2 regions of the Ruegeria sp. AB7 genome follow, and region 2 is predicted to be linked to the other one. Evidence: riboswitches for the same ligand, from Rfam matches in the RefSeq annotation. Region 2 holds a riboswitch; the other holds the start of a gene.

What was found. A riboswitch is a leader RNA that binds a small molecule or an ion and turns the genes downstream of it on or off. The one in region 2 is predicted to bind cobalamin.
Region 1: another riboswitch for cobalamin. It lies ahead of ACR0EN_RS07125 (DUF1636 family protein); the one in region 2 lies ahead of ACR0EN_RS16165 (energy-coupling factor ABC transporter permease).

Annotation. Positions count from the first base shown of each region.
Region 1 is NZ_JBQGAC010000002.1:237,228-242,170, reverse strand. It holds gene ACR0EN_RS07140 (iron ABC transporter permease) at 1-532, opposite strand, end outside; gene ACR0EN_RS07135 (ABC transporter substrate-binding protein) at 534-1,481, opposite strand; gene ACR0EN_RS07130 (ABC transporter ATP-binding protein) at 1,500-2,285, opposite strand; gene ACR0EN_RS07125 (DUF1636 family protein) at 2,282-2,638, opposite strand; cobalamin riboswitch at 2,741-2,948, opposite strand; gene ACR0EN_RS07120 (catalase family protein) at 3,207-4,274, shown strand; gene ACR0EN_RS07115 (peroxidase family protein) at 4,293-4,943, shown strand, end outside.
Region 2 is NZ_JBQGAC010000006.1:168,343-173,285, forward strand. It holds gene ACR0EN_RS16155 (AMP-binding protein) at 1-47, shown strand, start outside; gene ACR0EN_RS16160 (transglutaminase-like cysteine peptidase) at 552-1,175, shown strand; gene ACR0EN_RS16165 (energy-coupling factor ABC transporter permease) at 1,281-1,964, opposite strand; cobalamin riboswitch at 2,041-2,253, opposite strand; gene ACR0EN_RS16170 (L,D-transpeptidase) at 2,469-3,131, shown strand; gene ACR0EN_RS16175 (hypothetical protein) at 3,173-3,445, opposite strand; gene ACR0EN_RS16180 (heavy metal translocating P-type ATPase) at 3,632-4,943, shown strand, end outside.

The sequences.
Region 1 (4,943 bases), on a different contig from region 2:
CGCGGCTATCACCGGCGAAGATCAGATAGTTGGTGATGGCCGAAAACAAAAATGACACAGCCAGACCCGCAAGGATCAGCTTTTCCGGTGCGCTGGTGCGAAGCCCATGAACCAGCGCCAGCACGATGCCCGACGCCACAAGACCGCCGCAAAAGGCAGCCAGAGGCAGAGTCCAGAAACCCAGAATATCTCCGGTCACGGTAATTACAAACACCGCCCCCGCTGCCGCACCCGAGGACAGGCCGAACAGAAATGGATCGGCAAGGTCATTACGTGTGGTCGTTTGCAGCACCACGCCAACGATGCCCAGCCCGGCACCGATCACGGCTGCAAACAACGCGCGGGGCAATCGCAGGTCGAATACGATCCTATGCAGCGGCGACATCTCTCCGTCCTGCAACCCGGTACCGCGCAAGATCGCGGTGAAGGTGTCGGACAAAGGAATCGAGGTTGTACCGTAGATCGTGGAAATCAGCAAAAGGGCGGTCAGAACGACCGCCCCCAGCAACAACGTCAGGCCCAGTCGGCCCATATTAGCTCTGACCCGGATGCATCGCGCGCGCCATCTTCGAGATCGCTTCGATATTTGCCGGTCCCGGCGTCAGCTCTTCGTAGCGCAATCCGATCCAGCGTTCGTTCTTGACGGCATCAGTCTGCGACATGACGGGATGTTCCTGCAGGAACTTGAAGGTGTCCTCGGCGCCATTGCCGGTCTGATAATCCAACAAAACCAGGAATTCCGGGTTCGATGCGGCAACGGCCTCCCACGAAGTGCGGCCCCAGCTCGTGTCCATGTCATGAGTGACGTTTTCACCACCGGCGGCAGTGATCATCGCATCGGGAATCGCGAATTTACCGGCGGTAAACGGAGCATCTGCAGGACCATCCAGAAGAAAGACGCGGGGCTTGGGCAGTTCAGCAGTCTTGGCTTCGATCGCTGCCAGCTGCTCTTTCCAGCCCGAGACCAAAGCCTCGGCCTTGTCTTCGACTTGCATCACCTTGCCCAAGCGCAACACATCGCCAAATAGAAGATCCATGCTGGCTTCGGGGCGATCCTTGTCCAGATGGACGCAGCTTTCGGTTAGAACCATGGTCTTGATTCCGAACGGTTCCAATGTATCTGGAGTCACATCACCACCCGGCTTCATGCCATAGTACCAACCGGCAAAGAACAGGTCGGGTTCAACCGCCACCAAATTTTCGACGGTCGGATATTTTGGCGCAAGCTCGGGGATGTCGCCACGCAGGGCATCAAAATCAGGGCTGGTCTTGTACCAGCCGGTGATGCCGGTCAGGCCGACGATCTTGTCCTGCAGACCCAATGCAAAGGCCATATCGGTCATGTTCATGTCATGCACAACCAGGCGCTCGGGCGCGGTATCAAAAACCAGCGGTTCGCCGCAGTTGTCTACGGTGACTTCTTGCGCAGCAGCACCGCTTGCCATGGCGGTGGCCAACGCCACGGGCCAGATGTATTTCATCTCAGTGTGTTCCTTCGACTAAGTTGAGACTGTAGTTCTTCGAATATCAAGCGCCGGGATCACGCGGCCTTCGTGGAGAAAGCAGAGGAAATCAACGCCAAAAGTTTCGCGGACTCTTTCGGGTGTCAGCACCTTGTCCACCGACCCAAACTCGATCATGCGGGTCGATTTCATCAGCGCCACGTGTGTGGCGAATTCGGGGATCATGACAAGATCGTGTACGATCATGACCACGGTGATCCCAAGCTCGGCGACCAAAGACAGCATCCGCCCTTTTGCATCAGGATCCAGATGGTTGGTCGGTTCGTCCAGAAACAGCAACGAAGGGTTCTGCGCCAAAGCACGCGCGATATGGGCACGCTGTCGTTCGCCTCCGGACAGTTGGGCCATGCGCTTGTCCGTAAGATTGGCGAGACCGGTCATGTCTAAAATCCGGTCCAGCTCTTGCGCGTGGCCTTCGGCAGAGCGGTCCGCACGGATGGGTATTTGCCCCAGCGCAACATAATCGCGTAACGCCAAGCGTCCATCGGGCAGTTCCTGCTGACCTACCACTGCAATCATGCGCGCACGCTCTTTGGCCGTGAGCTGTTTCAGACTGCGTCCTTTGATCCGAACATCGCCAAGTGCCAGCGGCTCAGCGCCGCACAACAGATTGAGAAGCGTCGTTTTCCCCGCCCCGTTCGGGCCGGCGATGGCTAGAATGGAACCCTCGTCCAACTCGAACGAGACGCCCTGCAACAGGACATCTCCGTTAAGGGCATAATACTCAAGGTTTTCGGCAATCAGAAAGGGTGGCAACGTCATTGCGATGCCCCCTGTTCGATCCGCGGCATGCGCGAGAGGGTTTTATTGGACAACGCCTCCGGGCGATCAGTGGCATTTGTCCAGCCATCCGGGCTTTCACGATACTGCGCTGCAAACTCAGCCAGCGCCTGCACCTCATCCGCGGTCTGAATGCCACCAAAAAGGTATTGCGCCTTTCCTACGGCCTGGAACCCAACCGTTCTGGGACTATCGCAGCCTGCCATGCAAGACGACGCGCGGATCGCAAAACTGCGAGGTAATTTCCCAGTCAACGCATCGCAAATTTCATCAAGGGGCAGCCCTTCAGTGCAGCTTTCGCAGACTAGAATGAAATGATCAGGCGTATCTGGCATGGTCCACTCCACTTGTTTCCAAGCGCATGCGGAAGCTGCCGACAATGTAAACACGCGATTGACGCGCCATCAAAGCCTCCTTCCAGGACGCCCCGCCCCGGGTTGGTTAAACATCTGATGGCAGGTCTCCTGACTTGCGGGTCCGCGCTCGGCCAACCTTCCCGACCCTGTGGACCAGTGGCTGTTTGACCTTGCTCACCGCTTACAGTTGCGGGGGCAGTTACGGAATTGGCACCTTTTGGCAAACCTCACCGTATTCCCTTTTCATCCCGCGGCAACACCACCGGGAACCATCAATCGATTGAGTGCCCGAGAACACCGGACACGTCAATGATAAAGTCGAAGGCGCCCAACTCTGGTCGAGGATCGAGCGCCGGCAACCACGTGTCCGAAGCACCAACCGAATGGGTAGGGCTGCGCGCCGAATTTGTCTGGCCACAGCTGTCCATAGTTGGTGTGTTTGGAAATTAGACAATCTGAGGTAAGCTGAACAAATTTAGAGGTTTAGCTTTGTCAGCGCCTTACCCCTGTTTGATCATTGCCTGGGTTTATCCAAGGAGACGGTTCTTTGACACATGTTTCGCAAAACGCATTGCCGCCGGATATTGTTGATGATGTCATTGACCACAATCTCGAGGCCGTTGCACGGTGGAAAGGCCATCGCTTAAGGGCTCAGCATGGGCGCAGTCACGGGTGCGTGGCTGCAATATTCACCGTCAGAAACGATCTACCAGAACAGTTCCGTCACGGCCTGTTTGAACAGCCCGCAGCCTATTCAGCCGCACTTCGCTTTTCCAACGGCGCGCATCTGGATGACCGGAAATCGGATGCCCACGGGATGGCGATCAAGCTTTTTGACGTGCCAGGCCCCAAGCTGATCGACGCCGAGGCACTTGCGCATCTGGGGACCACACAACTCAGCGACGAGTTCGATTTCGTATTGGTCGATCAGGATGTGTTTCCCAGCTACGTCCCCGATGAATATGAGCGATTGGGCAGGCTTGTCGCCACATTACAAGCGGTCCAGCACGCGATCAAAGGGCGACGAAAATGGAGCCTTAGGTTGATCACCAAAGGGCTGCGCGCAGGATTTCGCGCCTTCCTCACTCGTGAAGGCAAGCGTCAGTTTCGCGTCGCGAGTGATTTTGCCTCGAACTATATGCACTCGCCTTTTGAGGTCCATTTCTGGTCGACAACACCGTATCGGCTGGGCCCCGATCTAACAGTCCGATACCTGGCCCGCAGCCCTAAACCAAAAGTTCCGGCACATCCGGTAGACGACCCAGATGGGATCGGTCAGTGTTTGCGGCAAGACGTGGCCGATGCAGATAATCACTTCGAGCTGTGTGTGATTGAGCCCCCGCGCCCGGCCGACGAATTCGATGTGCTAGACAATCGCATCCGGTGGGCATGCGATCCGCAACCAGATGCACCTCTTGATCCGTACCATCATACCGTCACGCCCGTGGCGGATATCACGATTCCCAAAGGTGCAGAATTTGATCCGCAGAATGGCGACGCGATGAGCTTCTCGCCCTGGCGTGTCACGGCAGATCACGAACCTTTAGGACCGATTAATGCGATCCGGCTCAGAACCTATCTGAGCCTGGCCCGCGCCCGGTTCCCGAACCGATGACCAAACGGAGATGTATTGATGCTGGACGTTGATGATCTGATCAAACTCGGATTCAAGATCTCCCCACCCGTTACGAGTTATTTGGCCGCGATCAGGCTTGCAAACGCCGCGAAGATCCACCGACCGCGGCCCTATACAATGGGCGCAGACTACACGACATGGCCCGGCGTGTTTTCCCATCGCTGGATCGGTCGGCATACGACGCCAGAAGACCTCTCACCCGTCCTGCCGTCGGAAAGCGAAGTTGCTGATCTCTTTCGCCGACGGACACAAATGGATGGCAGCCCGCTTACCTTGATGTGCCCGCAAGGATCGACACTTTTGTTTATCTCGGCCGCACAATGGTTTACCGACAGTTTCCTGCGCACCTTTGGGGCGAAAGGACCGGTTGATCAGACGGATTCGAACCACGAGGTCGATCTGTGCCAAATCTACGGGCTGAACGATTTTCAGACCGACATGCTGCGCGAACGCGATCCCGATACCAATGAATTAACCCACCGGTTGGCCTTTCGTCTGGATACACAAGGCGAGATGTGGGCCCCGAAGCTGTTTCAAAAGAACCAATCCGGTGGTGTTAAGCTTGCGCCCCCCTTTGATGGCAGTCTTGCCACTGGCGAGAATTGCGGAAAGCCCCTGCACGATCCATGCAAGCTGTGGAATGCGGTG
Region 2 (4,943 bases):
CCTCCAAAGTCGATCGTACGAAACTTACACGCATAATAGAAACCTGACGCAATATGGCTCGTAGGCCACTGAGCCTGCCCAACTCATCGCTCCCGTCGCTGTGCGCGTTAACAGAGGACTGAGTGTAGCGACGAAGTCATTGTTTTAGAATTTCCAATCAAAACCTGCACACCTTGGTCAGGGGAAATCTGCAATTGCCAGTTACATCTGGCCGCATGAAACATATAATCGCAGATACACTGTTAGGGTGCGCCCCGGCGAACGGTTGATACCCATGTCATTGCACAAAGATGTTCGGCTTGACGCGTCATCCAAATCCGTCCCAAACCTCAAGCGTTTCTAACCCAGAACTACTAGCCGGCTTTCTTCTATGCTGCTGCAAGAATCTCAATTAAGCTCACGCACACAATCACGACTAATAACTGCGCGCTCGCGAACTTTGCTGCTCTGCATTTTAAATTGAATAAGCTGTTGTAATGCGTCGATGAATATAAAAGATTGAAATAGAGTTCTCTTGGCTCGGTAGCTTCAGATACCCAGGAGAAACGAGTATGGGGAAAGCAGATATGACAAAACCTACTTCCGCTCAGAAAAAACTTTCGGAACGGTTACCAGTTTATCTATCGTTGGCCTGTATCATATGCAGCTACCTTGTCTCCGCCGCTTCATTGCAAGCTTCTGAGCTTCCCTGGATCAAACTAGATAGAGAGGTTCAGGCGCCATCGGGCGCCAAATCACTCTGCAAAGATTATTCGTGGGCGTGCGCGAATACTCGTACTTCTGGTCTGCCAGAAGCGCAGGAGAAACAGATCGTTAAAGCGATTAACTTGCGCGTCAATCGGAGGATCCGCGCCGTTTCGGATCAAAACCAATACGGGACAAAGGAATACTGGACGCTACCAATGCAGGGGTCAGGGGATTGCGAAGATTTCGCTTTGCAAAAGAAGTTTGAACTAATGCAGAACGGCTTGGATCCTACGAAGCTACTTATTGCAACTGTCTTAAACACCAATCGCAGTGGCCATGCAGTTTTAGTTTATCGCTCGAGTGAAGGCGATTTGATTCTGGACAATGTCACCAACAGGATCAAATCGTGGAAGGAAACGAGGTATCTTTTCCTACGAATACAGGACCCAAATCACCCTGATCGTTGGGTACAGGTTTCTAGCGGCTAAAAACAATGTGGCGCGCCCTCGAGACGCGCCACAATAAAATTTTGGTCCTGCGGCTACTGGTTGTTTCGCGGCAACCCAAGTTTAGGACACCGCTTCAAACTTTGGTCAAGCTTTCGCAGCGTTGTACAAACGCGGAGTCACCAGACCTGTACTGTTCAAACCGCGCATCGCCTTGGCTGCCGCAAGCACTGCCAGATCAGCAATCGGCTCAATGACAATTACCAGCATATAAGCACCGCCAAAGGACAGAACCGACGCCATGGTTTCTGCGCCGAAACCCTGGCCGTAGAAGGCCCAGAACCCAACCCATGCGACTACTCCTCCCTGATACGTCGCACTTAGGGCAAGAGCTTGGCCATATTTGAGGTCAACATATGCTGTGCCGGGTGCGATGATGCGGCTGGCCAGTGCTTGTAGCGCAAATAGCGGCACCAGCAGAGTGGTCAGGTTGATGAAGTACTGCGGAAGATCGAACGGGGCAAAAAACACACCCTGAATCAGGAGACCAGCTGCCAATCCAAAAGCCGCGGGTGCAGCACCGAGAAGCAGAAACAGCGTCGACCCCAGGATGAAGTGGACTTCAGAGACACCAACCGGGAAATGCGGCAGGACTTCGAAGAAAAGGAAAACCCCAACGGTGGCGAGCACCGAGCGCATAACAAAAGATGCAGGTCCATTCGCTCGCAATGTGGAAAACGTTTCTTTCGCTGCGTAAGTAGCCGCACCTGCGGCGGTAACATAGGAAAGCGCGATTTTGGCACCATTCACGATGCCCGGTTCGATATGCATGTTCTTTCTCCCTACCGCCTCACCCGGCGGCTTGTCAGGTTGAATCGACCGTAAGGCCGACAGGTTCAGTCTGGGCATAGCCCGGCGCTTTACGGCAGGTCTCCTGACTCGCGGGTGCTCGCTCCGCCAACCTTCCCGGTTCCATTACGAACCAGTGGTGTCTTGGCATCGCTCTCCGCTCACAGTTGCGGGGGCAGTTACGGAATTGGCGCCATTGAAAACACCGAACCGTATTCCCTTTTAATCCTTTTGGCTTCCGCCATCAGGAACCGAAAACAAATCACCGCTACAATGGCGGCTTCGCCTGTGTCAATTGTCTTTGCGACCTATTCCAATGTAAACTCGACCGAAGCAGGATTCACGCAACCGGTCACGTGATCAACTGGGTAAACCAAGCGTTACCTGAAACCTCTTGAAGCTCTAGCTGCTAGAGGCTTTAAGATTCGAATTAATTCGCGATAGTGCGATCCAAATACGTTAAACTTGTGAACCAGGACGAGACCTATGCTTACAAGGCGCCATTTCATTCAATCCACCACAGCGCTGTTCTCGGCGTCTGCGGCCAGTCCATTGATCGCCAAAACCTGGCCAACCGCATCGCAGAAGACCTATTGGGACAGTCAGGTCACGCCAATTGGTTACGATCCAATGACCTCAAATCCGTGGGGTGTTCATGACCGTTTTTTACCAAGACGCGTCGCGGCAAATGATGGTTTGGTTCCAGGTGACATCCATGTGGATGCCGTCGCGCGCTATCTCTATCATATCGAAGAAGACGGGACCGCAATGCGCTATGGCGTAGCGATCGCGCGTGGGAATCTTTACGAGCCCGGCACCTATGTTATCCGCCGAAAGGTCGAATGGCCACACTGGACACCAACCGCTTCAATGATCGAGCGCAACCCCGAATACGCGGAATTCCGGAATGGCATGGAGCCCGGGCCGAATAATGCTCTCGGCTCTCGTGCCCTTTATCTATACGTTGGAGACCGAGACACATATCTCAGAATTCACGGCACGCCTGAGCCAAGAAGCATCGGCGGTCGCGCAAGTTCTGGATGTGTGCGAATGATCATGGCCCATATCAATGACCTCTACCCAAACGTGAAAACCGGCTCGACCGCTTTCCTATACTCTGCCGAAGATAGCGTCACAGCCCGCTCATGAATATTGGGCAGCGTACATGGACGTCGCTGCCCTCATTTCGATCAGGCCTCGCGCGCAATGCAGATCGGAGCGCCATTCGTCGCGCGCAATGGTACCAATGTCGTCTCGACGGGTCCGCTGTGCTCATACCAAAAGCAATTATCTTCTGGCAAAAGGCGTGCCGTGGTCAAATCCTGCGCCGGCCCTGCCAGCGCTACGACCGAATCTGGCACGTTGCCTGGTTCAAATGCTTTGCTTTTGGCCCCGGTGAACTGGGCTGAGCAACCAGCCGTAATCGAGACTAACGTGATGGTAATGGCGATCCGTTTCTGCATTGATCTGTTCCAAATTTTTTGCGTCATCTGCAATTAGATTGCATCCACACGGCCGGCCCGCAAGACGAAATGAACTAACAATATCGCAGGCAAAGAACCCGGATGAAAAAAATATAAAAGGTATTGAAGCTCTAGTTACTGTAGGAACTATTTACAAAGGACCATAGAGATTCTTGAGGTCCAATCATGTCATCCGATACCCATAGCCACGACCATGGCCACGAAAACAAACATGGTCACCACGCATGCGGTAGTGGCGGGTGTGGCGACATCGCCCCCGCCGGTCCAATTCCTGAAGGTGGTAGAAGCTTTCAGGTCTCTGGCCTTGATTGCGCCGAAGAGGTGGCGATCCTGAACCGTGTCGTCGGCCCGAAAGCAGGTGGCGAAGAGCATCTTGCATTTGATGTGATTAACGGTCGGATGACGCTTCTTGATAGTGCTTCCAAGTTATCTGACGAAGATGTCATGCTGCTGGTTGCGAGTACTGGTATGACCGCCAAACCATGGGATGACGGAAATGCCGCCCAGGACCAGGCGGCGCATATTGCACGTCAGCGGCGGTTCACCACTCTTAGCGGAGGGTTTTGGGCAGCAGGTTTTGGCTGGCACATTTTCGAAACCGGCATGGGCGGTGCGCTCGGGCTGTTCTCGGGACATGGTGAGGTTCCGATGCCTTTAGCCGAGGCAGCTTTGTTCGCAGTCGCGATCTTGTTTGGCGTCTGGCTGGTGGCCCCTAAGGCCTGGTCTTCGGCGCGGCGCCTTTCGCCGGATATGAACCTTCTGATGGTTGTTGCCGTCGCTGGTGCCATCGCTCTGGGTGAGTTTTTTGAAGCGGCAACTGTAGCATTTTTCTTTTCGCTCTCTCTTTATCTGGAAAGCTGGAGTGTCGGACGTGCTCGGAACGCGGTATCCGCGCTGCTTGATCTGGCCCCCCCGACGGTTCGGCTGGTTCGTGCTGACGGTTCTGAGGCAACGGTCCCGGCGGCGGATGTCTTTGTCGGTGACAGCTTCATCGTTCGAGGTGGGGATCGCATTCCACTTGACGGGGAAGTCATCGAAGGGGCCGGTGCCGTTGACCAGGCTCCAATCACAGGTGAAAGCGCACTGATCCCCAAGGAGCTGGGTGATGAGGTCTACGCCGGCACAATCAATGGTGAAGGCACCCTCAAAATACGTGCGACGAAAACAGCGTCCGATACCGTGCTTGCCAAGATCATCCGGATGGTCGGTGATGCTCATGCTCGCCGTGCGCCGGTTGAGCAGTGGGTTACAAAATTTGCGCGGATTTATACGCCCATCGTTATGGTCGTCGCAGTGGCTATCGCCCTGATCCCGCCGCTTGCATTTGGCGCATCGTGGGGCTTCTGGTTTTACAATGCACTTGTTCTTCTGGTTATCGCCTGCCCCTGTGCACTCGTCATTTCCACACCGGTTTCAATCGTTGCGGCTTTGACCGCTTCGGCCCGGGCTGGGGTTCTGATTAAGGGCGGCGCATATA